DNA from 2 places in the Peribacillus sp. R9-11 genome. Region 2 is predicted to be linked to the other one. Evidence: a T-box and tRNA genes for the amino acid it is inferred to sense, from the RefSeq annotation. Region 2 holds a T-box; the other holds one or more tRNA genes.

Region 1 (11,630 bases), 2.2 Mb from region 2:
AATCAAACTTAAAGCAAATGTACGGATTTTATTGATTTTGCTAGAATATTTAGCCATGGATTGTCCCTCCTAAAATATAACTTTAACTATAACATAAACTACGGATGGAACAAAAAAGAAATAAAGGATACATATTACTTTTGAATATGTTGTTTTTGTAAATATCATCTAGGTGAAATACAGGATTTTGAAGAGTTTTGTCGAATGTAAAAAAAAAAAGGTTTTGGAGGAATTTATAATGGAAGATATCCTTCGCCCGATTTATCAAGAGCGAGCAAGTTTAAAATCTACACTTGGAATCTTGTTAATAGAAAAAAGAGAAAATAATAGCCCGATTACCGATACATTTGACTACATTCTTTTTGTTATTGTAGATGAAGCAGAAGAGGCAGTGTTTTTAAAACACTACACATATCAGGACAAAAAGGCAGCTTTACATATCGTAAAGGAAGAACAACTAAAAGAATGGCTTCTATTAGGTACAAACCGAAAAGTAGTTGACTGGATTTATAACGGAAAGGTCCTCTTTGACCGAAATGAATATTTGGATCATTTGAAAACCGAAATTCGAGAGTTCCCTTTTTATGGAAGAAAGTTGAAGATAGGGATGGAGTTTGCGAAGTTAATTCGCAGATATATGGATGGAAAAGGCTTCTTTGAAAAAGGTCATTATCTTGATGCATATAACCATATTGTTCATTCCCTGCATCACTTAGCTCGTTTGGAAGTAATAGAACAAGGTTTTTATCCAGAAGTTACAGTCTGGAACCAAGTGAAACATATGGAACCTGAAATCTATAAGTTGTATAAAGAATTGATTAGTAGTGAGGAAACGCTTGAAAAAAGATTGGAGCTTCTTTTCCTTGCGAGTGAATTTCTTATTTACTCTAGGACGAATACGGGTTCACAGCATTTAGTTGAAATAATGAGTACAAAAGAAGATCCTTGGACAATTGCAGAGTTAATGGATCATCCGGAACTTAATTATTATTCAGTAGATCTAGGTGTTCTGTTAGAATACTTAATAGAGAAGAAAGTAATTGATGTCATCAAAGTGGAAACAAAAGGACAAGACGTTTATCATCGATTTTATAGAGTATAAAAAAATATTTCAAAAAAATCATTTTTAGTGTTGACCAATAATAATCTAGGTGTTATATTAATACATGTCGCTGCGGGACATCAGCTTTCGCAGCTTCAACAAAACAAAAAACATCAAAAAACATGTTGACAAAATGGTCTACAACATGATAAGATGTAAAAGTCGCTTACGAAGTAAACGACAACGAAATTGCTCTTTGAAAACTGAACAAAACAAAGCGCCAACGTTAATTTTTTAAGTGAGCACACACTATCAAAAAGCAAAATGAGCAAGTCAAACATTTCTTCGGAGAGTTTGATCCTGGCTCAGGACGAACGCTGGCGGCGTGCCTAATACATGCAAGTCGAGCGAATCAATGGGAGCTTGCTCCCTGAGATTAGCGGCGGACGGGTGAGTAACACGTGGGCAACCTGCCTATAAGACTGGGATAACTTCGGGAAACCGGAGCTAATACCGGATATGTTCTTTTCTCGCATGAGAGAAGATGGAAAGACGGTTCTGCTGTCACTTATAGATGGGCCCGCGGCGCATTAGCTAGTTGGTGAGGTAATGGCTCACCAAGGCGACGATGCGTAGCCGACCTGAGAGGGTGATCGGCCACACTGGGACTGAGACACGGCCCAGACTCCTACGGGAGGCAGCAGTAGGGAATCTTCCGCAATGGACGAAAGTCTGACGGAGCAACGCCGCGTGAACGAAGAAGGCCTTCGGGTCGTAAAGTTCTGTTGTTAGGGAAGAACAAGTACCAGAGTAACTGCTGGTACCTTGACGGTACCTAACCAGAAAGCCACGGCTAACTACGTGCCAGCAGCCGCGGTAATACGTAGGTGGCAAGCGTTGTCCGGAATTATTGGGCGTAAAGCGCGCGCAGGTGGTTCCTTAAGTCTGATGTGAAAGCCCACGGCTCAACCGTGGAGGGTCATTGGAAACTGGGGAACTTGAGTGCAGAAGAGGAAAGTGGAATTCCAAGTGTAGCGGTGAAATGCGTAGAGATTTGGAGGAACACCAGTGGCGAAGGCGACTTTCTGGTCTGTAACTGACACTGAGGCGCGAAAGCGTGGGGAGCAAACAGGATTAGATACCCTGGTAGTCCACGCCGTAAACGATGAGTGCTAAGTGTTAGAGGGTTTCCGCCCTTTAGTGCTGCAGCTAACGCATTAAGCACTCCGCCTGGGGAGTACGGCCGCAAGGCTGAAACTCAAAGGAATTGACGGGGGCCCGCACAAGCGGTGGAGCATGTGGTTTAATTCGAAGCAACGCGAAGAACCTTACCAGGTCTTGACATCCTCTGACAACCCTAGAGATAGGGCGTTCCCCTTCGGGGGACAGAGTGACAGGTGGTGCATGGTTGTCGTCAGCTCGTGTCGTGAGATGTTGGGTTAAGTCCCGCAACGAGCGCAACCCTTGATCTTAGTTGCCAGCATTCAGTTGGGCACTCTAAGGTGACTGCCGGTGACAAACCGGAGGAAGGTGGGGATGACGTCAAATCATCATGCCCCTTATGACCTGGGCTACACACGTGCTACAATGGATGGTACAAAGGGCTGCAAACCTGCGAAGGTAAGCGAATCCCATAAAGCCATTCTCAGTTCGGATTGTAGGCTGCAACTCGCCTACATGAAGCCGGAATCGCTAGTAATCGCGGATCAGCATGCCGCGGTGAATACGTTCCCGGGCCTTGTACACACCGCCCGTCACACCACGAGAGTTTGTAACACCCGAAGTCGGTGAGGTAACCTTTATGGAGCCAGCCGCCTAAGGTGGGACAGATGATTGGGGTGAAGTCGTAACAAGGTAGCCGTATCGGAAGGTGCGGCTGGATCACCTCCTTTCTAAGGATAAATACGAGAGCGCTTTTGTTTTGTTCAGTTTTGAATGAGTAATTCATTCAGATTCGAAAGATCTCATCACGTAGTGATGGAATTCTTTCTTCTTTGTTCCTTGAAAACTAGATAATAGATAGAAGGCAATTAATTTTTTCAAAGCATCAGTAAGATCTTTTTTAACGGTTAAGTTAGAAAGGGCGCACGGTGGATGCCTTGGCACTAGGAGCCGATGAAGGACGGGACTAACACCGATATGCTTCGGGGAGCTGTAAGTAAGCTTTGATCCGGAGATTTCCGAATGGGGAAACCCACTGTTCGTAATGGAACAGTATCTTTACCTGAATACATAGGGTACTGAAGGCAGACCCGGGGAACTGAAACATCTAAGTACCCGGAGGAAGAGAAAGCAAATGCGATTTCCTGAGTAGCGGCGAGCGAAACGGAATTAGCCCAAACCAAGAGGCTTGCCTCTTGGGGTTGTAGGACACTCAACATGGAGTTACAAAGGAACGGGGTAAATGAAGTGATCTGGAAAGGTCCGTCAAAGAAGGTAAAAACCCTGTAGTTGAAACTTCGTTCCCTCCTGAGTGGATCCTGAGTACGGCGGGACACGAGAAATCCCGTCGGAAGCAGGGAGGACCATCTCCCAAGGCTAAATACTACCTAGTGACCGATAGTGAACCAGTACCGTGAGGGAAAGGTGAAAAGCACCCCGGAAGGGGAGTGAAATAGATCCTGAAACCGTGTGCCTACAAGTAGTCAAAGCCCGTTAATGGGTAATGGCGTGCCTTTTGTAGAATGAACCGGCGAGTTACGATTTCATGCGAGGTTAAGTTGATAAGACGGAGCCGCAGCGAAAGCGAGTCTGAATAGGGCGAATGAGTATGAGGTCGTAGACCCGAAACCAGGTGATCTACCCATGTCCAGGGTGAAGTTCAGGTAACACTGAATGGAGGCCCGAACCCACGCACGTTGAAAAGTGCGGGGATGAGGTGTGGGTAGCGGAGAAATTCCAATCGAACCTGGAGATAGCTGGTTCTCTCCGAAATAGCTTTAGGGCTAGCCTCAAGATGAGAGTATTGGAGGTAGAGCACTGATTGGACTAGGGGCCCCCAACGGGTTACCGAATTCAGTCAAACTCCGAATGCCAAATACTTATTCTTGGGAGTCAGACTGCGAGTGATAAGATCCGTAGTCGAAAGGGAAACAGCCCAGACCACCAGCTAAGGTCCCAAAGTATACGTTAAGTGGAAAAGGATGTGGAGTTGCTTAGACAACCAGGATGTTGGCTCAGAAGCAGCCATCATTTAAAGAGTGCGTAATAGCTCACTGGTCGAGTGACTCCGCGCCGAAAATGTACCGGGGCTAAACGTATCACCGAAGCTGTGGATTGACACCGTATGGTGTCGATGGTAGGAGAGCGTTCTAAGGGCGTTGAAGTCAGACCGGAAGGACTGGTGGAGCGCTTAGAAGTGAGAATGCCGGTATGAGTAGCGAAAGAAGGGTGAGAATCCCTTCCACCGAATGCCTAAGGTTTCCTGAGGAAGGCTCGTCCGCTCAGGGTTAGTCGGGACCTAAGCCGAGGCCGAAAGGCGTAGGCGATGGACAACAGGTTGATATTCCTGTACCACCTATACATCGTTTGAACGATGGGGGGACGCAGAAGGATAGGGTAAGCGCGCTGTTGGATATGCGCGTCCAAGCAGTTAGGCCGGAAACGAGGCAAATCCCGTTTCCATTAAGGCGGAGCTGTGATGGCGAGGGAAATATAGTACCGAAGTTCCTGATTCCACGCTGCCAAGAAAAGCCTCTAGTGAGATGTAAGGTGCCCGTACCGCAAACCGACACAGGTAGGCGAGGAGAGAATCCTAAGGTGTGCGAGAGAACTCTCGTTAAGGAACTCGGCAAAATGACCCCGTAACTTCGGGAGAAGGGGTGCTTTTTAGGGTGAATAGCCCGGAAAAGCCGCAGTGAATAGGCCCAGGCGACTGTTTAGCAAAAACACAGGTCTCTGCGAAGCCGCAAGGCGAAGTATAGGGGCTGACACCTGCCCGGTGCTGGAAGGTTAAGGGGAGAGGTTAGCGCAAGCGAAGCTTTGAACCGAAGCCCCAGTAAACGGCGGCCGTAACTATAACGGTCCTAAGGTAGCGAAATTCCTTGTCGGGTAAGTTCCGACCCGCACGAAAGGTGTAACGATCTGGGCACTGTCTCAACGAGAGACTCGGTGAAATTATAGTACCTGTGAAGATGCAGGTTACCCGCGACAGGACGGAAAGACCCCGTGGAGCTTTACTGCAGCCTGATATTGAATTTTGGTACAGCTTGTACAGGATAGGTAGGAGCCTGAGAAGCCGGAGCGCTAGCTTCGGTGGAGGCGTTGGTGGGATACTACCCTGGCTGTATTGAAATTCTAACCCGCGCCCCTTATCGGGGTGGGAGACAGTGTCAGGTGGGCAGTTTGACTGGGGCGGTCGCCTCCTAAAGAGTAACGGAGGCGCCCAAAGGTTCCCTCAGAATGGTTGGAAATCATTCGTAGAGTGTAAAGGCACAAGGGAGCTTGACTGCGAGACCTACAAGTCGAGCAGGGACGAAAGTCGGGCTTAGTGATCCGGTGGTTCCGCATGGAAGGGCCATCGCTCAACGGATAAAAGCTACCCCGGGGATAACAGGCTTATCTCCCCCAAGAGTCCACATCGACGGGGAGGTTTGGCACCTCGATGTCGGCTCATCGCATCCTGGGGCTGTAGTCGGTCCCAAGGGTTGGGCTGTTCGCCCATTAAAGCGGTACGCGAGCTGGGTTCAGAACGTCGTGAGACAGTTCGGTCCCTATCCGTCGCGGGCGCAGGAAATTTGAGAGGAGCTGTCCTTAGTACGAGAGGACCGGGATGGACGCACCGCTGGTGTACCAGTTGTCTTGCCAAAGGCATAGCTGGGTAGCTACGTGCGGACGGGATAAGTGCTGAAAGCATCTAAGCATGAAGCCCCCCTCGAGATGAGATTTCCCATAGCGCAAGCTAGTAAGATCCCTGAAAGATGATCAGGTTGATAGGTCAGAGGTGGAAGCGTGGCGACATGTGGAGCTGACTGATACTAATAGATCGAGGACTTAACCACGCTTTAAAAAATGAAATACCTTCTTATTATCTAGTTTTGAAGGAATGAAAATTTCTTCTTGCATTTTCTCAAAAAGACGTTATAATAATATATGTCTTGAAAAAATGTTAATAATGTTTGGTGACGATAGCGAAGAGGTCACACCCGTTCCCATTCCGAACACGGCAGTTAAGCTCTTCAGCGCCGATGGTAGTTGGGGGTTTCCCCCTGTGAGAGTAGGACGTCGCCAAGCTTATATCGTTCCGCAGTAGCTCAGTGGTAGAGCATTCGGCTGTTAACCGAACGGTCGTAGGTTCGAGTCCTACCTGCGGAGCCATTATTGGAGAGCTGTCCGAGTGGCCGAAGGAGCACGATTGGAAATCGTGTAGACGGGTAACCCTGTCTCAAGGGTTCAAATCCCTTGCTCTCCGCCATTTACAACTGGCCCGTTGGTCAAGCGGTTAAGACACCGCCCTTTCACGGCGGTAACACGGGTTCGAATCCCGTACGGGTCACCATTTCGAAAACATATGGAGGATTAGCTCAGCTGGGAGAGCATCTGCCTTACAAGCAGAGGGTCGGCGGTTCGATCCCGTCATCCTCCACCATTTTTTTAAAAGCAACAAGTTGTTTCTATATATCAGATATAATGAAACTGTTAACACGAAAACTTGATGCAATAGCAGCATTATTAACGTCGCGGGGTGGAGCAGTCCGGTAGCTCGTCGGGCTCATAACCCGAAGGTCGCAGGTTCAAATCCTGTCCCCGCAATCTATGGTCCCGTGGTGTAGCGGTTAACATGCCTGCCTGTCACGCAGGAGATCGCGGGTTCGATTCCCGTCGGGACCGCCATTTTTATTGTTTGGCTCAGTAGCTCAGTCGGTAGAGCAAAGGACTGAAAATCCTTGTGTCGGCGGTTCGATTCCGTCCTGAGCCACCATTGTAGTGCCGGTGTAGCTCAACTGGTAGAGCAACTGACTTGTAATCAGTAGGTTGGGGGTTCAAGTCCTCTTGCCGGCACCAGTAACATCCATATGCGGAGGGGTAGCGAAGTGGCTAAACGCGGCGGACTGTAAATCCGCTCCTTCGGGTTCGGCAGTTCGAATCTGCCCCCCTCCACCATTTTATTTATAGGGGTATAGTTTAAAGGTAGAACAGAGGTCTCCAAAACCTCCAGTGTGGGTTCGAGTCCTACTACCCCTGCCAATTTTAATTTTATAATGGCGATTGTGGCGAAGTGGTTAACGCACCTGATTGTGGTTCAGGCATTCGTGGGTTCGATTCCCATCAGTCGCCCCATTTTTTAATAAATGATGGTATAATAAGTATAACGTTAATGGGCTATAGCCAAGCGGTAAGGCAACGGATTTTGATTCCGTCATGCGAAGGTTCGATCCCTTCTAGCCCAGCCATTCGCGAAAGTAGTTCAGTGGTAGAATACAACCTTGCCAAGGTTGGGGTCGCGGGTTCGAATCCCGTCTTTCGCTCCAAAAACGTTGGCGGCATAGCCAAGCGGTAAGGCAGAGGTCTGCAAAACCTTTACCACCGGTTCGATTCCGGTTGCCGCCTCCAACAAAAATGCCGGTGTGGCGGAATTGGCAGACGCGCACGACTCAAAATCGTGTTCCTCTGGAGTGCCGGTTCGACCCCGGCCACCGGTATCTTAGAACGACGATATAAAGCGGTTTTCCTTAATTGGAAAGCCGTTTTTTCGTGTTTTCACGGATTTTTAGTCGTGCGTTATGATTTAGGCTATGTTAAATCAGAATGTTTTGATTCTCGACCAAAAAAAACGCCCATTGAAAGGCCGGTTGTTTGAACTAACGTTACCTGTTAGCGGAACGAAGCTGCCGATTGATCTCCCGTGGCAACTTCGCGGTGTAGTTTATTCGATAAGAGTCTAGCGACTCTCCCATTGCTTTTAAACGACCATTGGTAACAATGACAGAAAAGGATATTAAATTGCTGATATTAAATACCGTGAAGTTCGTCATTTACCGCGTTCTGGTGGTAAAATACAGTTGTAGTATTATGGGAAGAGAGGGGAAAATTTGAATAATATCGGTGAAGATTTTAAATTACGTGTTCATAGCAATCGTTGGGGCCATTATGACAATTACACTCTTATAAAAAAAGAAAATGGATGGACTGTTATTACTATGAAAATTCATGGTGACGAAGGCGATAAACACGGCAGTCCTGCTATTGAAAAAGCATTTGACAGAGAATCAATTTCATATCCAAACGATTTAGGATATTTCTTATCAGATATTTGGGATGCTTCAGAAACCAAAACTAAAGAAGAAGTTCAAAAATATTTCGATGAATTAGGAGAATGGATTTCTACCACTGAGAAAACGAAGCCTAATTTCGGAGCATTGCATTTATAAGTAAACAAAAAAGATGTGTCCAAATCGGGCACATTTTTTTTAGTATTCAACATTTTCTTCAATAATCGGATTTCCTTCTGCGTCAAGCAGCTCTGGTTCGTAGAGATCATAATTGAATGTTTTCTGTTCCTCTAAATATTTTATTTTTTGGTATTCTTCTTTACTCATGCCCTCCCAAATATTTGGCCTGTGTTCGACATGCCCCGTCTTGTAATACTTCATATCTACTTCTGGCTCTGTGAAAGCTTTGTTGAAAAGTATAATTCTGAAAGTGAATATCATGAGTATGATGGTCAAAATGGAGCCAGCTATTTTGATTTTGTTTAGAAATTTTTTCAATGGTGGGGTTATTCCTTTCTGTGTTCGGTAATTTCAGAACTGCATAACTCACAAGACTGGATGAGTTGATAAGAAACTTTTTCGTATCAACTCAACTGTATAAAAGCCGACTTTCCACGTTACGCAGCTCTCCAGATGAAACACTATCGGCAACAATTATTTGCAAGGTTCTCATAGCTGTCATTCGCTTGTCTGGATGCTTCATTTGAAGATGTTGTTGTATTGCTCGGAAAAGCTCATTATTTTCTGGTCGGTTGGCATTATAGATTTCTTGTAAACTCTTCGATTTCTCCATGGCTTCTCCTACTTTCCATCAAGTGTGCATCCGTGTGAAAGCATTCACCTTCATTTCTTATGCTATTAACATTGGGGTTAAATCGGTAAATTTGTAAGGGTGATGCTTGCTTTGAGATGCAGTTCTATACATTCGGTGGAAGTTTAAAACTTCTTTGAGTACAAACTTCTTTGGGTCGACCTTCTCCATAATATAATATTCGGTCATGACGGTGTATTCACCTCCATTTCAACATTATTTTAAATATTCTTGGGGATTTTACGTGCATATTAAATATGCAGGTACCTCGTGGCTATCGAGGCACCTACATATCATTGCAATAATTACAGGCTATTTCAACGCGGGTAACTTTGTTAGAGCTACTAGCATTTTGACGTTAGGGCCTGAGGTGTATATTACGCACATCAGCTTTTTACCCACTTTATACATTGTATATATGCCTTCTTGACCTTCATGAACAATTACTTCTTTCAGATTTACACCGCTACATTATAGCCGTCAATTTGAGAGGCTCAGTGAACTAGCGGAACAATAGGTTACGAAAACTATTCGTACCCTAAAAATCATTATTGATATTAGAATCAGTTAATGGTAGTGGCCCGATGATTTCAGATTTCTATATTCATAGCATTGAGTTCTGCTTCCGTATAGCCAGAAGCGGATAGTGCTATTTCAATTTCTTCAGCAGCCTTATAATCAAATAATTTAAATTTAGACATTAAAGCGAAAGCATTTTGATCTTCAATTGCCAAGGCAACAGCTTCCACGTCTTGTAGTAACTTCAGGTCTTCAATGTAGAATTGAGCGGTTCGCATCGCTAAATACTCATTCAGTGTAGTTGAACTGTAGAAAAGTCTTGTTAAAGTAGCGATTGCGTTAGGAACGAAAATCTTATTCATAATTACCCCTCCAATATTCTTAATATTCTGTTATATTAATCACTACAAGTATGAGTCACCATAAAAATGTTGTCAATCTTTATCTGTTGAGCACTTTTACTTACCAGATGAATGTACATCTGTACTCAAATTGAGTAACTAGAAAATGTCGATAGACGCCTTTGCCAAAGGAAAGAAACGATTACAATGCTTTCACTTGAAATGATGGTGGAACAATATCAAGAAGAAATACAAACAATGATAGAAAGTTTTAAATTGAAATAAATAGAAGGAGGAAAGTATGGAAGAGTAATTAAAAGCAATCTCTTCCCTTTTAGGGGGTCTAGTAGGGGATTATTAACAATCTTCTCGTAGGACGTACACACCACTTCATTATTACATAGTAAATATTTCCTTTGTTTTTTAACTGTATGATTTTAATATCTAAACAGTTTATTATATTGATAAAGGAAGAATAACTTAAGCTAATACTATAATGAAATAAGTCTTTAAAAGGGAAGTGATAGTTAAATGCTTTATATAAGCGATATCGAAAAAATAATTAATAACACATTAAATGAGCACAATTTGGATATTATTTGTGAATTTGACAATAATCTAAGTGCACCTATGAGTTATAACGTATCGACCAATACTATAAAGTTTAATTATCTTCAAGTTAACGGTTATAAAGGAAAAGTTAGAATTAAAGAGACAGAGGAAGACTTTGTTAAAATTATTCTTTATCGTATTATTGGTTATTATTTAGATTTTAAGAAAAACAAACATGATTTAAGGATTATGATGTATGGTCACGAAGAGGAAAAAGAAAAGCTGAAATCTGAAATAGAAACTAATGCTTGGGATTATGGGAGAACATTAATACCTGAACAACTATTGGAGTCATATGATAAAGTCCGTGAGTTAGATAAAATGCTAATAAATTAATGTAATTAAATTGAGACCCGACTTTAAACTGAAAGCCACATCATTTTTAAGTATGTAATATTAGTTCCAGCAAACGTGAAGAGTTAAAAGAGCTTTTCCTCCCTTGTTCACTCTGGATTTCCCATTTTCAAGGCAACCTAGTAAGGTAGTAATGGAACAGGAACACTTATAAGGAAGCCTCCTTGGAGGGGCAACTGGTAGAATACTCTTTGGAGATTCGCTCTGGAGCTAGCTTTTTTGAGTGAGAAATTAAACTGATATCCAATAAGACAAGACCAAGAGAAAGAGGAGTTGTCTGAGAAAGCTTGACTAATAAATAAATAGAAAATGAAAAATGGGGTTTTTGAGATTACATAGCTCTCTATACGGTCCTCTCCTTTGTCATTATAAGTCAATCAGAACTATGTAACCGTTCCTCTATATCAGAAGCAATGCAAAGAGAGTGAATAGCCTCCTCCCACAATGAAGATAGTAGCTCCTGTAACTTTACTTCTTTTATTATCTGCTTCCTAGTTTTGCAAATAATAACTATGAAATATGGTAATAAATAATAACAACACTTCACAAGACAAATTTTCAAAGGGGCGGAAAATTGTGAACAATATGGGATGTCAATGTAGGTCCAATGAAGAATTACAGCAACTGGTTGATCAGGCAAAAAAATATACAAATAAGGGAAAAGTGGCGGACTATATACCGGCTCTTGAAAAGGCGAATCCTGAGGGCTTATCTGTGGCTATTTACTATCCTGACGGTAA
Region 2 (11,630 bases):
AAATCACGTAACTTCTCAATCATTAAAGAATCAGTTGAAGCAACTAACTTCGTACCTGACTTCCTTACTTTTGATGCTGAGAAATTAGAAGGTACTTTCACTCGTTTACCAGAACGTTCTGAATTGCCTGCTGAAATTAACGAAGCTCTTATCGTTGAGTTCTACTCTCGTTAATAACTTCAAAAAAAACCTCATCCTTGGATGGGGTTTTTTTTTGTGCACAGAACTCAACTTCCAGACAAAACAAGGCCCGGCTGAGATTCAGCCGGGCCTTGTTTTCTCATTTCACTAATGTATATTTCTTCTTACCGCGACGAACAAGGATGAACTCTCCTTCAATCTTAACCTCTTCAGCCACGACATATTGCAGATCAGTCACTTTCTCGCCATTGATGGAGATTGCACCATTCTGAATATCTTCACGAGCTTGTCGCTTCGATGGAGAAATCTTCGCTTCAACAATTAAATCAACTAAGCTGATATCTTCCTTACTTTCACGTTCAAAGGTCGGAACATCTTTAAAGCCCAATTTAATTTCGGCCGCACTTAAATTTTTCACCTCACCGCTGAATAGAGCTGCAGAGATTTTGATTGCTTGGTCAAGAGCTTCCTGCCCGTGAATCAAACGTGTCATTTCTTCCCCTAAAGCTTTTTGAGCTTTACGTAAATGCGGTTCAGTCTGCACGGATTGCTCTAACTCTTCAATTACTTCACGTGATAGGAATGTGAAGAATTTCAAGTATTTCACGACATCAGCATCCGCTGTATTAATCCAGAATTGGTAAAATTCATAAGGAGTCGTTTTTTCCGGATCAAGCCAGATTGCTCCGCCTTCCGTTTTACCGAATTTCGTTCCGTCCGCTTTCGTCACGAGCGGAATCGTCATGCCGAACGCTTTTGCTTCCTCGTCATGCGATTTACGAATCATTTCAAGACCAGTCGTAATATTGCCCCACTGATCACTCCCGCCAATTTGCAACTTACAGTCATGATTATCGTATAAATGACCAAAGTCGATCCCTTGTAAAATTGTATACGCGAATTCCGTAAAAGAAATCCCTGTTTCCAAACGGGAAGCAACCGTGTCTTTTGCCAGCATGTAGTTTATGCCGATGTATTTCCCGTAATCACGCAAGAACGTAACCATGTCGATTTTACCTATCCAGTCATAGTTATTGACCATAACTGCGCCATTTTCACCTTCGAAGTCAAAGATATGGGATAGCTGCCCTTTAATACAGTCGGCATTATAAAGCACTTTTTCCAACGTTTGCAGCTGGCGTTCTTCTTTTTTACCGCTTGGATCACCGATAAGTCCAGTAGCCCCTCCTACAAGTACAAGGGGACGATGACCGTGCTGTTGGAAACGGCGCATTGTTAAGAATGGCAATAGATGTCCGATGTGCATACTATCCGCGGTTGGATCTACCCCACAGTATAAAGAAATTTTTTCTTTTTCTAAAAGGTCCTTAAAACCCTCTTCATCCGTTTGTTGATAAATAATCCCTCTCCACTCGAGTTCCTTTAGCAATTCCATTTTATAATTCCTCCTTCAAATCCGAAAATATCCCGCAAAAAGCATACAAAAACGCCCCTTCATATAAATATGAAGGGACGAATAAATTCGCGGTACCACCCAACTTGAGGACATAAAGCGTCCTCCGCTCGAGACGAATAACGGTCGTCAACCGTTTCCTGCTACTAATCATTTCACAGCAAATGCTCAAGGAAGTAATTCATCTCACTATATGTACCGATTTCCACTGACCACCGGCTCTCTAAAACAGGGATAGTTTGACTACTGGGTCCTATCATCGCGCTTTTTTAATAAATTTTATTGTTAATAAGTTTTTATCATACATAACATTCATTGTCAACATCACCCTTACAGATTCTAGAAAAATATGAAAGTTCGCCTTTCCCTTCCGTGTTATATGCTATAATATATGTGATTTCAGGGGGTATGATACATGAATAATAATCAAAAAGATAGATTTCAAACAGCATGGAAACAGCTAACCCGTTTTTTTCAAAATGAAAAAACACAAAAAAATGCAAGGGTTACATACCAAGTCATTTGGAACCTAACGTTGATCCTCATTATTGTTGGGGTTCTAGGATTCTCATTCGCCGGCGGCGTTGGAGCCGGCTATTTCGCTGCCCTCGTCAATAATGAGCCGGTACGCTCAAAGGATGATTTAAAAAAGGACATTTACAATTATGAAGAGACCTCTGAGGTATACTTTGCGGATAAAGTATACTTGGGCAAGCTCAAGAGTGACCTTGATCGTGAAGAAGTGTCCATCGATAAAGTTTCCGACCATCTTAAAAATGCAGTCATCGCTACAGAAGATGAGTATTTTTATGAACATAACGGAGTTGTTCCGAAGGCTATCCTGCGTGCAGTTTATCAGGAATTTACGAATGCATCCGTTCAATCAGGTGGAAGTACTTTAACACAACAGCTCATAAAAAACCAAGTCTTAACGAACGAAGTATCATTTGAACGGAAAGCAAAAGAAATTTTACTTGCGCTCCGGGTCGAGAAGTTCTTTGAAAAAGAAGAGATTTTAGAAACCTACCTAAACGTCTCCACTTTGGGACGAAACTCTTCCGGACAGAATATTGCTGGTGTCCAGTCGGCTGCCGAAGGTATTTTCGGAGTGGAAGCTAAAGATCTATCTTTACCCCAATCTGCCTTTATTGCAGGATTACCGCAAAGTCCTTTTGGGTATACTCCATATACCCAGCAAGGGAAGCTTAAAGATAATCTAGAGCCCGGAATTAACCGGATGAAAACCGTATTAAAACGAATGTATAGCAATGAATACATAACAAAAGAACAATATGATAAAGCAATCGCATACGACATAACAAAAGACTTTATCGGTAAAAAGGCGTTGCCCTCTGAGAAATATCCATGGCTCACCTATGAAATAGAAAAACGTTCCATTGAAATTTTGTCACTTAGCTTAGCAAAAGAAGATGGATATGAAGAAAAAGATTTAGAGAACGATGATTTAAAAAAGCAATATTTAGCACTAGCTGATCGTAAACTGCGTCAAAACGGCTATAAAATTTATACGACAATCAATAAAAAGATCTATGACCAAATGCAAGAAGTAACTAAAAACTATCCAAATTTCGGATATGATAAAACCGAACAGGTCATCGATCCGGATACGAAAGAAATGAAAACTGTAAAAGAGCCCGTTGAGGCGGGAGCTATCCTTATTGAAAATAAAACAGGGAAAATCATCAGTTTTGTCGGTGGACGTGACTTTAAACGGGAACAAACAAACCATGCAACATCATCACTACGGTCAAATGGTTCAACGATGAAACCGCTATTGGTATACGGTCCAGGCATTGAGCTAGGAAAGATTTCACCTGGGAGTGTAACAGCCAACGTACCAATTACCATTCCAGGCAATACGCCGTGGCGGCCGGGAAACTATGGCGGCGGAAGCCTCACCGGCTTAACGACAGCTCGGGAAGCGTTAAAGAATTCGTATAATATTCCAGCTGCCCTATTTTACATGAAAATCATCAACCAAAATCCGGTTTCCTATTTGGAAAAAATGGGCTTTACATCTTTAACAAAAGGGGATTACTCAAATCGTGCCATGTCATTAGGTGCCTTGGACAAAGGTGTAACCGTTGAAGAAAATGTCAATGCGTTTGGCACATTTGCCAATTCAGGGGAATTCGTTGATGCTTATATGATTGACAAAATCGTATCAAAAGATGATGAGGTCATCTATGAACACAAAGCAAAACCAGTAAAAGTATTTTCACCGCAAACTGCTTATTTAACGCTTGATATGATGCGGGATGTCGTAAACAGCGGTACGGCGGCTTCGGTCAGGAACCGACTTGCTTTCTCCAGTGACTGGGCAGGTAAAACCGGGACTGGACAAAACTATTGGGATGCTTGGTTTGTCGCCACTAATCCAAATGTAACGTTTGGTACATGGATGGGTTATGACACACCGAAGTCTTTAAAAGGGACCTATAATGGTCTTGAATATAATAAACGTAATATCTATTATTGGGCAGATTTGATAAATGCCGCATACAAAGTCGATTCAAAACTCGTCGACCCTGATAAGCGGTTTGAGATGCCCGGCGGAATTGTCAGTCGTTCCTTCTGTGGCGTTTCAGGCCTTCTGCCTTCAAGTTCATGTCAAAAGGCTGGACTTGTCAAGTCTGATTTATTCATCGCCAAATATGCCCCATCTAGAGCAGATAATAGTTTCATAGATGGACAATATGTATCAGTCGGCAGCAAACGATACGCGGCTCTTCCACAAACACCGAGCGAATTCACAAGCGGTGGGTTCATGCTGAATCCTGCGTCCTTTGAAGATATCGGATTGAAATATGTGGATGATCCCGGATCCTTAATTCCCGGAGGAGAAAAATGGGGCAATGTCGTCGGGACGAAAGCGACACTTAATGATAATGGAAAAGCGCCTAATGCCCTTTCTATCACTGTAAGTAACAATAAGATTTCATGGGGGCTTCACCCTGAAGGAGATGTCGTCGGCTATCGCGTCTACAAAAATGGTAGAAAAGTGGCGAGCATTAATTCTGGGGGTAATCTTGTTTACACTGCCGGATCAGGTGGATCTTATTACGTAACAGCTGTAGACATAGTCGGCAAAGAATCAGCACCTTCGCAACACGTTGAAATTGGCGCTAAAAAGACAAGTGCAAAAGCGGAAGCTAAAGATGAAGATAAAGACAACAAATCAAAAGATTCCACTAAGAATAAAGATAATATCGCAAATGAAAAAACAGATACCGAAGAGAAAAAACCAGACTCAAAAGAAGAGAACGTTACTGCAGAAAAAGACAAAGATACAAACAACACAGATAAAGAAGATACAGGAAAAGATACAAATATAGACAAAGAAACAGACCAAAATAAAGACCAAAATATAGACCAAAACAAAGACACAGATAAAGCTGAAGAAGAGGAAGAAGAATAACACGCTTCTTGAAGTAACTTAGCAGGCTACGGGAAAACGACCCAACAGCCTGTTTTTTTATAGATTTATTATTTCCTATGCTATTTAACTTGATTAGCATAGGACCCTTAAACTTTAAACACATGAAAAAGGCATCCATGCCAATGAACATGGATGCCTTTTTTCTACTATTCTTGATTCCAGATAACTCGGCTTTTTAATCTTCCATTGATGATAAATCACCAGTTGGAAGATCAAGTTCCCAAGCTTTCAAGACCCGGCGCATGATTTTACCGCTTCGTGTTTTCGGAAGTTTATCTCGGAATTCAATTTCACGTGGTGCGGCATGTGCTGCGAGACCTAGCTTAACAAATTGACGAATTTCTTCAATTAATTCATCGTTGGCTTCGTATCCGTCACGAAGGGCAATAAACGCTTTAATAATTTCGCCCCGGACTGGATCTGGCTTCCCGATAACCCCTGCTTCAGCAACGGCTGGATGCTCAACCAACTTGCTTTCCACTTCGAAAGGACCTACTCTTTCCCCGGCTGTCATGATGACATCATCTACGCGGCCTTGGAACCAGAAATATCCTTCTTCATCCATATAAGCGGAATCCCCAGAAACATACCAATCGCCTGGCATAAAGTAAGATTCATATTTTGACTCATTATTCCAGACAGTCTTCATCATTGAAGGCCAGCCTTTTTTAATAGCAAGGTTCCCCATTCTGTGCGGAGGAAGCTCTTTACCTTGATTATCCACTATTGCCGCTTCCACACCCGGGATCGGTTTCCCCATCGAACCCGGTTTGATTTCCAGGCAAGGATAATTACAGATGAGTTGAGCACCTGTTTCCGTCATCCACCATGTGTCATGGATGCGGTGATTGAATACTTTCATCCCCCAGCGGACCACTTCCGGATTCAACGGTTCACCGACACTTAAGACATGGCGGAGAGAACTTAAATCGAATTGTTTAACGATTTCGTCTCCTGCACCCATCAGCATCCTGAACGCAGTCGGTGCACTATACCAGACCGTAACACCAAAGTCTTGCAGAGTTTGGTACCAAGATTCAGGCTTAAATCGACCACCTACGATGACATTCGATGTACCTGTCAGCCATGGACCAAAGATACCGTAAGACGTCCCTGTCACCCATCCAGGATCCGCTGTGCACCAATACACATCTTCTTCCTGTAAATCAAGGACCCATTTTGCCGTTTGATAATGCTGAACCATCGCATTATGTACGTGGAGCACACCTTTTGGCTTCCCTGTCGAACCGGATGTATAGTGAAGAATCAGTCCATCAGCGCGGTCCACCCATTCAATCTCAAATTTTTTGTCCGCTTCTTTTAGTTTTTTATTAAAGTGATAATATTTTCCTTCTTCTTTGATATTTTCCCCCACTAAAAAAATATGCTTCAAATGGGGCAATTCATCCACCGGGACACGAGGCAAAAGCTCAGGAGTCGTTACTATCACACTTGCCTCGCTATCTTCCAGACGATCTCTTACGGCGCCCTCCATGAAAGCTTCGAACAACGGACCGACTACTGCTCCAGTTTTAATGGCACCTAGTAATGCAAAATAAAGTTCCGGGGAGCGAGGCATGAAAATGAAAACACGATCACCCTTTTCCACCTTGGCAATGTTCTTGAACACATTGGCCGCTTGGTTTGAATAATCTTTCATTTCCTTAAATGTGTACTTTTCATTTCTTTTTTCATCTTTGTAATAAAGGGCGACCTTGTTTTTTCTGTATGTTTCAACATGGCGGTCAATGGCTTCATATGCGAGATTCACTTTACCTGTTTCAGACCAGGAGAATTCCTTTTCCGCTTCAGACCAGTCAAACGTCTTGTATTTTTCATCGTAATTCTTTAAATTAAAATTACCCTCAACTACTGGCAGCGCTTTCACATTCATACGACATACTCCCCCTTTTTTCAGCTTTATATTTTGTATTATAGTATAAAAATCTAATTTTCTCAATTTTTAAAATACTTATTTTTTCCATATTAGGGTAAATTCATTCGCTATAAATTTTGAAAACTTAAGGCGAATATTGCTAAAGGGTGATTACGAATTGATATCCGGAACATAAAGCCATGTTGTAACAAAAGATTCAAATATGTCTCGAACTTTCAGAATTATGTCACTTGTTTTTTATGTATAATTTATGTAAACTTTCCATTTGGTTAGTTTTCAAGCATAATGAATCTTATACTTTGGGATATAAGTATAAAAGATAACTATTTTACGAGGTTGGTGAAAGAATGGAATATAGTAAGACCTATTACGCTAAGGAATTGCAGACATTAAGCGGCACACTCATCATTGAAGGCCCGCTTAATGGACAAAAAATGGCATCCTATGAGTTTCACGAAGACTTAGTCGCCTTTCGCCCACCTGCTCTGCAGCATAAAGCGTTAATCGAGATCGCAGACTTGCCTGAGGGCAGAATCTTTATAGCGCGTGAAAATCAGACCATCGTTGGTTATGTAACTTATTTATATCCCGACCCCTTGGAACGCTGGTCAGAAATCAAGATGGATGACCTGATTGAGCTTGGTGCAATCGAGGTCATCCCTAAATATCGGGGTGCCTCCGTCGGGAAGAACTTAATCCGTCTCTCCATGGAAGACGATTCGGTAGAAGACTTTATCATCATTACAACTGAATACTATTGGCATTGGGATTTGAAAGGGACAGGATTGAATATTTGGGACTATCGCAAAATCATGGAAAAAATGATGAGTGCCGGCGGCTTGGTCTACTTTGCAACAGATGACCCGGAAATCAGTTCCCATCCAGCCAACTGCCTGATGGCGCGTATTGGAAAAAGAGTGCCGCCCGAATCTATCCAGAAGTTTGACCAACTACGTTTTATGAATCGATTTATGTATTAAAAAGGTGAGTAAAGAGGAGGAACAAATATGATTGTTGAAAAAATAATGAATGAAGATATTATTTCTCTCACTCCAACAGATACAATCCATAGCGCTGTCTTAATCATTAAGGAGAAACGAATTCGCCATATTCCCATTGTCGATGACAACTTTCAACTTGTGGGATTAGTCAGTGACCGTGATATACGGGATGCTGCTCCTTCGATTTTCCGCACCTCAGAATACAAAAATGATTTACAAAAACCACTAACCAGCATCATGAAAACAGATATAATCACAGGGCATCCGCTAGATTTTGTTGAAGAAATCGGGGCTGTATTTTGTGAAAACAATATCAGCTGCCTGCCAATCGTGAAAGAAAAAAAGTTAGTAGGCATTATAACCGGTTCTGATTTGCTTCATTCTTACGTTGAATTAACGGGGGTTAATCAGCCCGGTTCCCAAATTGAAATCAAAATTCCGAATAAAGCAGGGGCGCTTTACGATATTGCCCTCATTTTCAAAAAGCGCAATTTGAATATCCTGAGTACTCTTGTTTATCCGGAAAAAACTGAAATTGATTATAAGATTCTTGTAATCCGTGTACAGACAATGAATCCATTTATGGTGGTGGAGGATTTAAAGAAAGAAGGCTATACCGTTTTATGGCCTAGTCTACCGGGGATTTCTCATGACTGATAAATCACTGTTTGTTTATTCCGATGAACTCCTTACCTATAAATTCAGCGACGAGCATCCTTTTAATCAAAAGCGGCTTAAGCTCACGCTAGATTTGTTAAAAAAACACCATGCCATTAGTGATGATCAAATTATAAAACCTAGACTTGCTACCGATGAAGAATTAGAACTGATTCACGACCACCATTATGTAAACGCTGTCAGATTGGCGGGCGAGGGAAAACTTCCTCTTGAAAAAGCCGTAAATTATGGATTAGGAACAGAAGATACTCCAATTTTTCCTAATATGCATGAAGCAAGTGCCTTACTAGTAGGTGGAACCTTAACGGCCGTGGATGCGGTTATGACCGGTCAGTCTCTGCATGCCCTGAATCTTGGTGGGGGGCTGCATCATGGTTTTCGCGGCAAAGCTTCGGGCTTTTGTATTTATAATGATAGTTCGGTCGCGATTAAATACTTACAAAAAAAATATGGCGCACGTGTCTTATATGTCGATACGGATGCCCATCATGGTGACGGCGTACAATGGTCGTTTTATGATGACCCAGAAGTCTGCACCCTATCCATTCATGAAACAGGACGTTATTTGTTTCCCGGCACTGGCAATATTAACGAACGAGGGCAAGGAAAGGGCTACGGCTATTCATTCAATATTCCCGTCGATGCGTTCACGGAAGATGACTCCTGGCTCGAATGCTACACAGCTTCCTTTAAAGAAGTGGTTGAATTCTTCAAACCGGATGTCATCTTAACACAAAATGGTGCCGATTCTCATTATTATGATCCACTCACCCACCTATCTGCCACAATGAAGATTTACAGGGAAATACCAAAATTGGCTCACGAATTGGCCCATCAGTATTGTGAAGGCCGCTGGATTGCAGTTGGCGGCGGAGGGTATGATATCTGGCGTGTCGTTCCGCGTGCCTGGTCGAGGGTCTGGCTTGAGATGACGAATAATGATATATCTGGCCCCCTATCGAAAGAATGGCTTAATACATGGCAGCCTGAGTCCCCTGTGACGCTCCCAAATGAGTGGGATGATATGGAGGACATATACGAACCGATTCCAAGGAAACCAGAAATTACCGAGAAGAATGCCCAAACGCTCGAAAAGGCTCTTTATCCCATCCGAACTTCCAAACAAACATCAACAAGTAATGATAAAAGCTGACTAAAAAGGTCGTTGAAAAACGATCTTTTTTTCGTCAAGACCCTTCATATAGTTTTCAAAACTAAAAGAGAGTGCCCTAAGGACACTCTCTAACCAGCTTATTTCGTTGATTGCCGCTCTTCAATTCGATGTGGTAAGATCACTTTTTCATGACCCTCCTCCACTTGTTCTTTATTCATCAATTTTGTCAGAAGCCTCATTGCAACCGCTCCGATATCGTATAAAGGCTGAACAATCGTCGTAATTTGCGGGCGAACCATTAAGGTCAATCGGGTGTTATCAAAACTGATCACTTCAAAGTCTTCCGGTACATTATAGCCTTTGTCCTGAGCAGCATGGACAATTCCTAGAGCCATTTCATCAGCGCCGACAATGAACGCCGTCGGTTTCTTTTCAGCTTCCAGAAACTTATCAAAAGACTCAATCCCTGAATCATATGTATAATCGCCATCAACAATATAACTCTCATCGAATGAAAGCCCCGCTTCTTTCAACCCTCGTTTATAACCAGCTAATTTCTTTTCATTAATTAGCGCGGACAAGTTTCCAGTTACAAAAGCAATATGCTCGTGACCCTTTTGGGCGAAGAAGGTAACTGCGTCAAATGCAGCTGCTTCATAGTCAATATTAACGGATGGGACTTGTCCGCTTTCTTCTACCGAACCAGCCAATACGATTGGAACAGGTGAATTTTTAAACTCTCTCACATGTTCATCCGAAATATTTCCACCCATGAATACGATACCATCTACTTGTTTTCCAAGCATCGTATTCAACAAATGAAATTCCTTATCTATATTCTCATCAGAACTGCTTAGAATGATATTGTATTTATACATAGTCGCAATATCTTCTATGCCTCGTGCTAACTCGGCAAAAAAGATACTAGAGATATCTGGGATAATAACCCCTACTGTTGTTGTTTTCTTGCTGGCAAGACCCCTCGCCACTGCATTAGGACGGTATCCTAACCTATCAATCACGTCTGAAACTTTCTTTCTTGTTGCAGGCTTTACATTTGGATTCCCGTTTACTACGCGGGACACAGTGGCCATAGAAACATTCGCTTCGCGTGCCACATCATAAATGGTTATATTATTCATTCATCCATTCCTCCATTTCTTTCATTTTTCCCATAAAAGACTCGAAATATTTGAGAAAAATTCTTTTATACGTTTTTCTTCTATAAGGAAGATTATTTTAGGAACAATCTGACTAACAAAAATGCAGTCCTACTCTTTCTTCTCAGCCATGATTCATAATCTCTACAAGTATAAAATTCACATAGATATCACTTTATGTATGACTCAACCTTCCGAACAGTTCTCATTCTTGTTATTTATCATACGATAGTAGAATCTTTCCTGCAATCCAATAGTGCCTTTTTATAGACTTTTTCTGCAAAAACAAGTATTTTACCATTAAAAATAGCCCTTGCCAAGATGGTAAGGGCCGTAAGTGCATATTTTAAAAACCTTCTAGCTTATACTGTTACCCAGTTCAAACGTTTAATTTCTTCGTAAAATTCATCAAATTGTTTGAAGTCCATTTGCTGTGCAGAGTCTGATAAAGCAACAGACGGATCAGGATGAACTTCTGCCATGACACCATCCGCACCGATAGCAAGAGCTGCTTTAGCTGTTGGAAGCAATAGGTCGCGTCGTCCAGTAGAATGCGTTACGTCAACCATAACCGGTAAGTGAGTTTCTTGTTTTAAAATCGGAACAGCAGAGATATCAAGTGTATTTCTTGTTGCTTTTTCGTAAGTACGGATACCGCGCTCACAAAGGATGATGTTACCATTACCTTGTGACATGATGTATTCCGCTGCATGAATGAACTCCTCGATTGTTGCAGCAAGTCCACGTTTCAAGAGAACAGGTTTA

What was found. The T-box of region 2 lies ahead of tyrS (tyrosine--tRNA ligase). A T-box ahead of a tRNA ligase gene usually reads a tRNA of that ligase, here a tRNA-Tyr.
Region 1: it has a tRNA-Tyr gene. The T-box ahead of tyrS (tyrosine--tRNA ligase) is inferred to sense a tRNA for this amino acid. The anticodon was not compared.

The regions. Positions count from the first base shown of each region.
Region 1 is NZ_CP133763.1:786,642-798,271, forward strand. It holds gene RE409_RS03680 (YgzB family protein) at 1-57, opposite strand, end outside; gene RE409_RS03685 (nucleotidyltransferase-like protein) at 239-1,102, shown strand; rRNA gene RE409_RS03690 (16S ribosomal RNA) at 1,385-2,934, shown strand; rRNA gene RE409_RS03695 (23S ribosomal RNA) at 3,110-6,042, shown strand; rRNA gene rrf (5S ribosomal RNA) at 6,159-6,274, shown strand; tRNA gene RE409_RS03705 (tRNA-Asn) at 6,284-6,358, shown strand; tRNA gene RE409_RS03710 (tRNA-Ser) at 6,364-6,455, shown strand; tRNA gene RE409_RS03715 (tRNA-Glu) at 6,465-6,539, shown strand; tRNA gene RE409_RS03720 (tRNA-Val) at 6,554-6,629, shown strand; tRNA gene RE409_RS03725 (tRNA-Met) at 6,720-6,793, shown strand; tRNA gene RE409_RS03730 (tRNA-Asp) at 6,799-6,874, shown strand; tRNA gene RE409_RS03735 (tRNA-Phe) at 6,887-6,962, shown strand; tRNA gene RE409_RS03740 (tRNA-Thr) at 6,970-7,045, shown strand; tRNA gene RE409_RS03745 (tRNA-Tyr) at 7,061-7,144, shown strand; tRNA gene RE409_RS03750 (tRNA-Trp) at 7,155-7,228, shown strand; tRNA gene RE409_RS03755 (tRNA-His) at 7,246-7,321, shown strand; tRNA gene RE409_RS03760 (tRNA-Gln) at 7,360-7,434, shown strand; tRNA gene RE409_RS03765 (tRNA-Gly) at 7,438-7,512, shown strand; tRNA gene RE409_RS03770 (tRNA-Cys) at 7,521-7,594, shown strand; tRNA gene RE409_RS03775 (tRNA-Leu) at 7,603-7,683, shown strand; gene RE409_RS03780 (hypothetical protein) at 8,074-8,412, shown strand; gene RE409_RS03785 (hypothetical protein) at 8,452-8,751, opposite strand; gene RE409_RS03790 (hypothetical protein) at 8,843-9,046, opposite strand; gene RE409_RS03795 (hypothetical protein) at 9,655-9,945, opposite strand; gene RE409_RS03800 (hypothetical protein) at 10,456-10,872, shown strand; gene glsA (glutaminase A) at 11,476-11,630, shown strand, end outside.
Region 2 is NZ_CP133763.1:4,315,061-4,326,690, forward strand. It holds gene rpsD (30S ribosomal protein S4) at 1-174, shown strand, start outside; gene tyrS (tyrosine--tRNA ligase) at 281-1,537, opposite strand; T-box leader at 1,608-1,824, opposite strand; gene RE409_RS21000 (transglycosylase domain-containing protein) at 1,971-4,994, shown strand; gene acsA (acetate--CoA ligase) at 5,191-6,909, opposite strand; gene RE409_RS21010 (GNAT family N-acetyltransferase) at 7,260-7,892, shown strand; gene RE409_RS21015 (acetoin utilization AcuB family protein) at 7,920-8,570, shown strand; gene RE409_RS21020 (acetoin utilization protein AcuC) at 8,563-9,744, shown strand; gene ccpA (catabolite control protein A) at 9,843-10,847, opposite strand; gene RE409_RS21030 (bifunctional 3-deoxy-7-phosphoheptulonate synthase/chorismate mutase) at 11,228-11,630, opposite strand, start outside.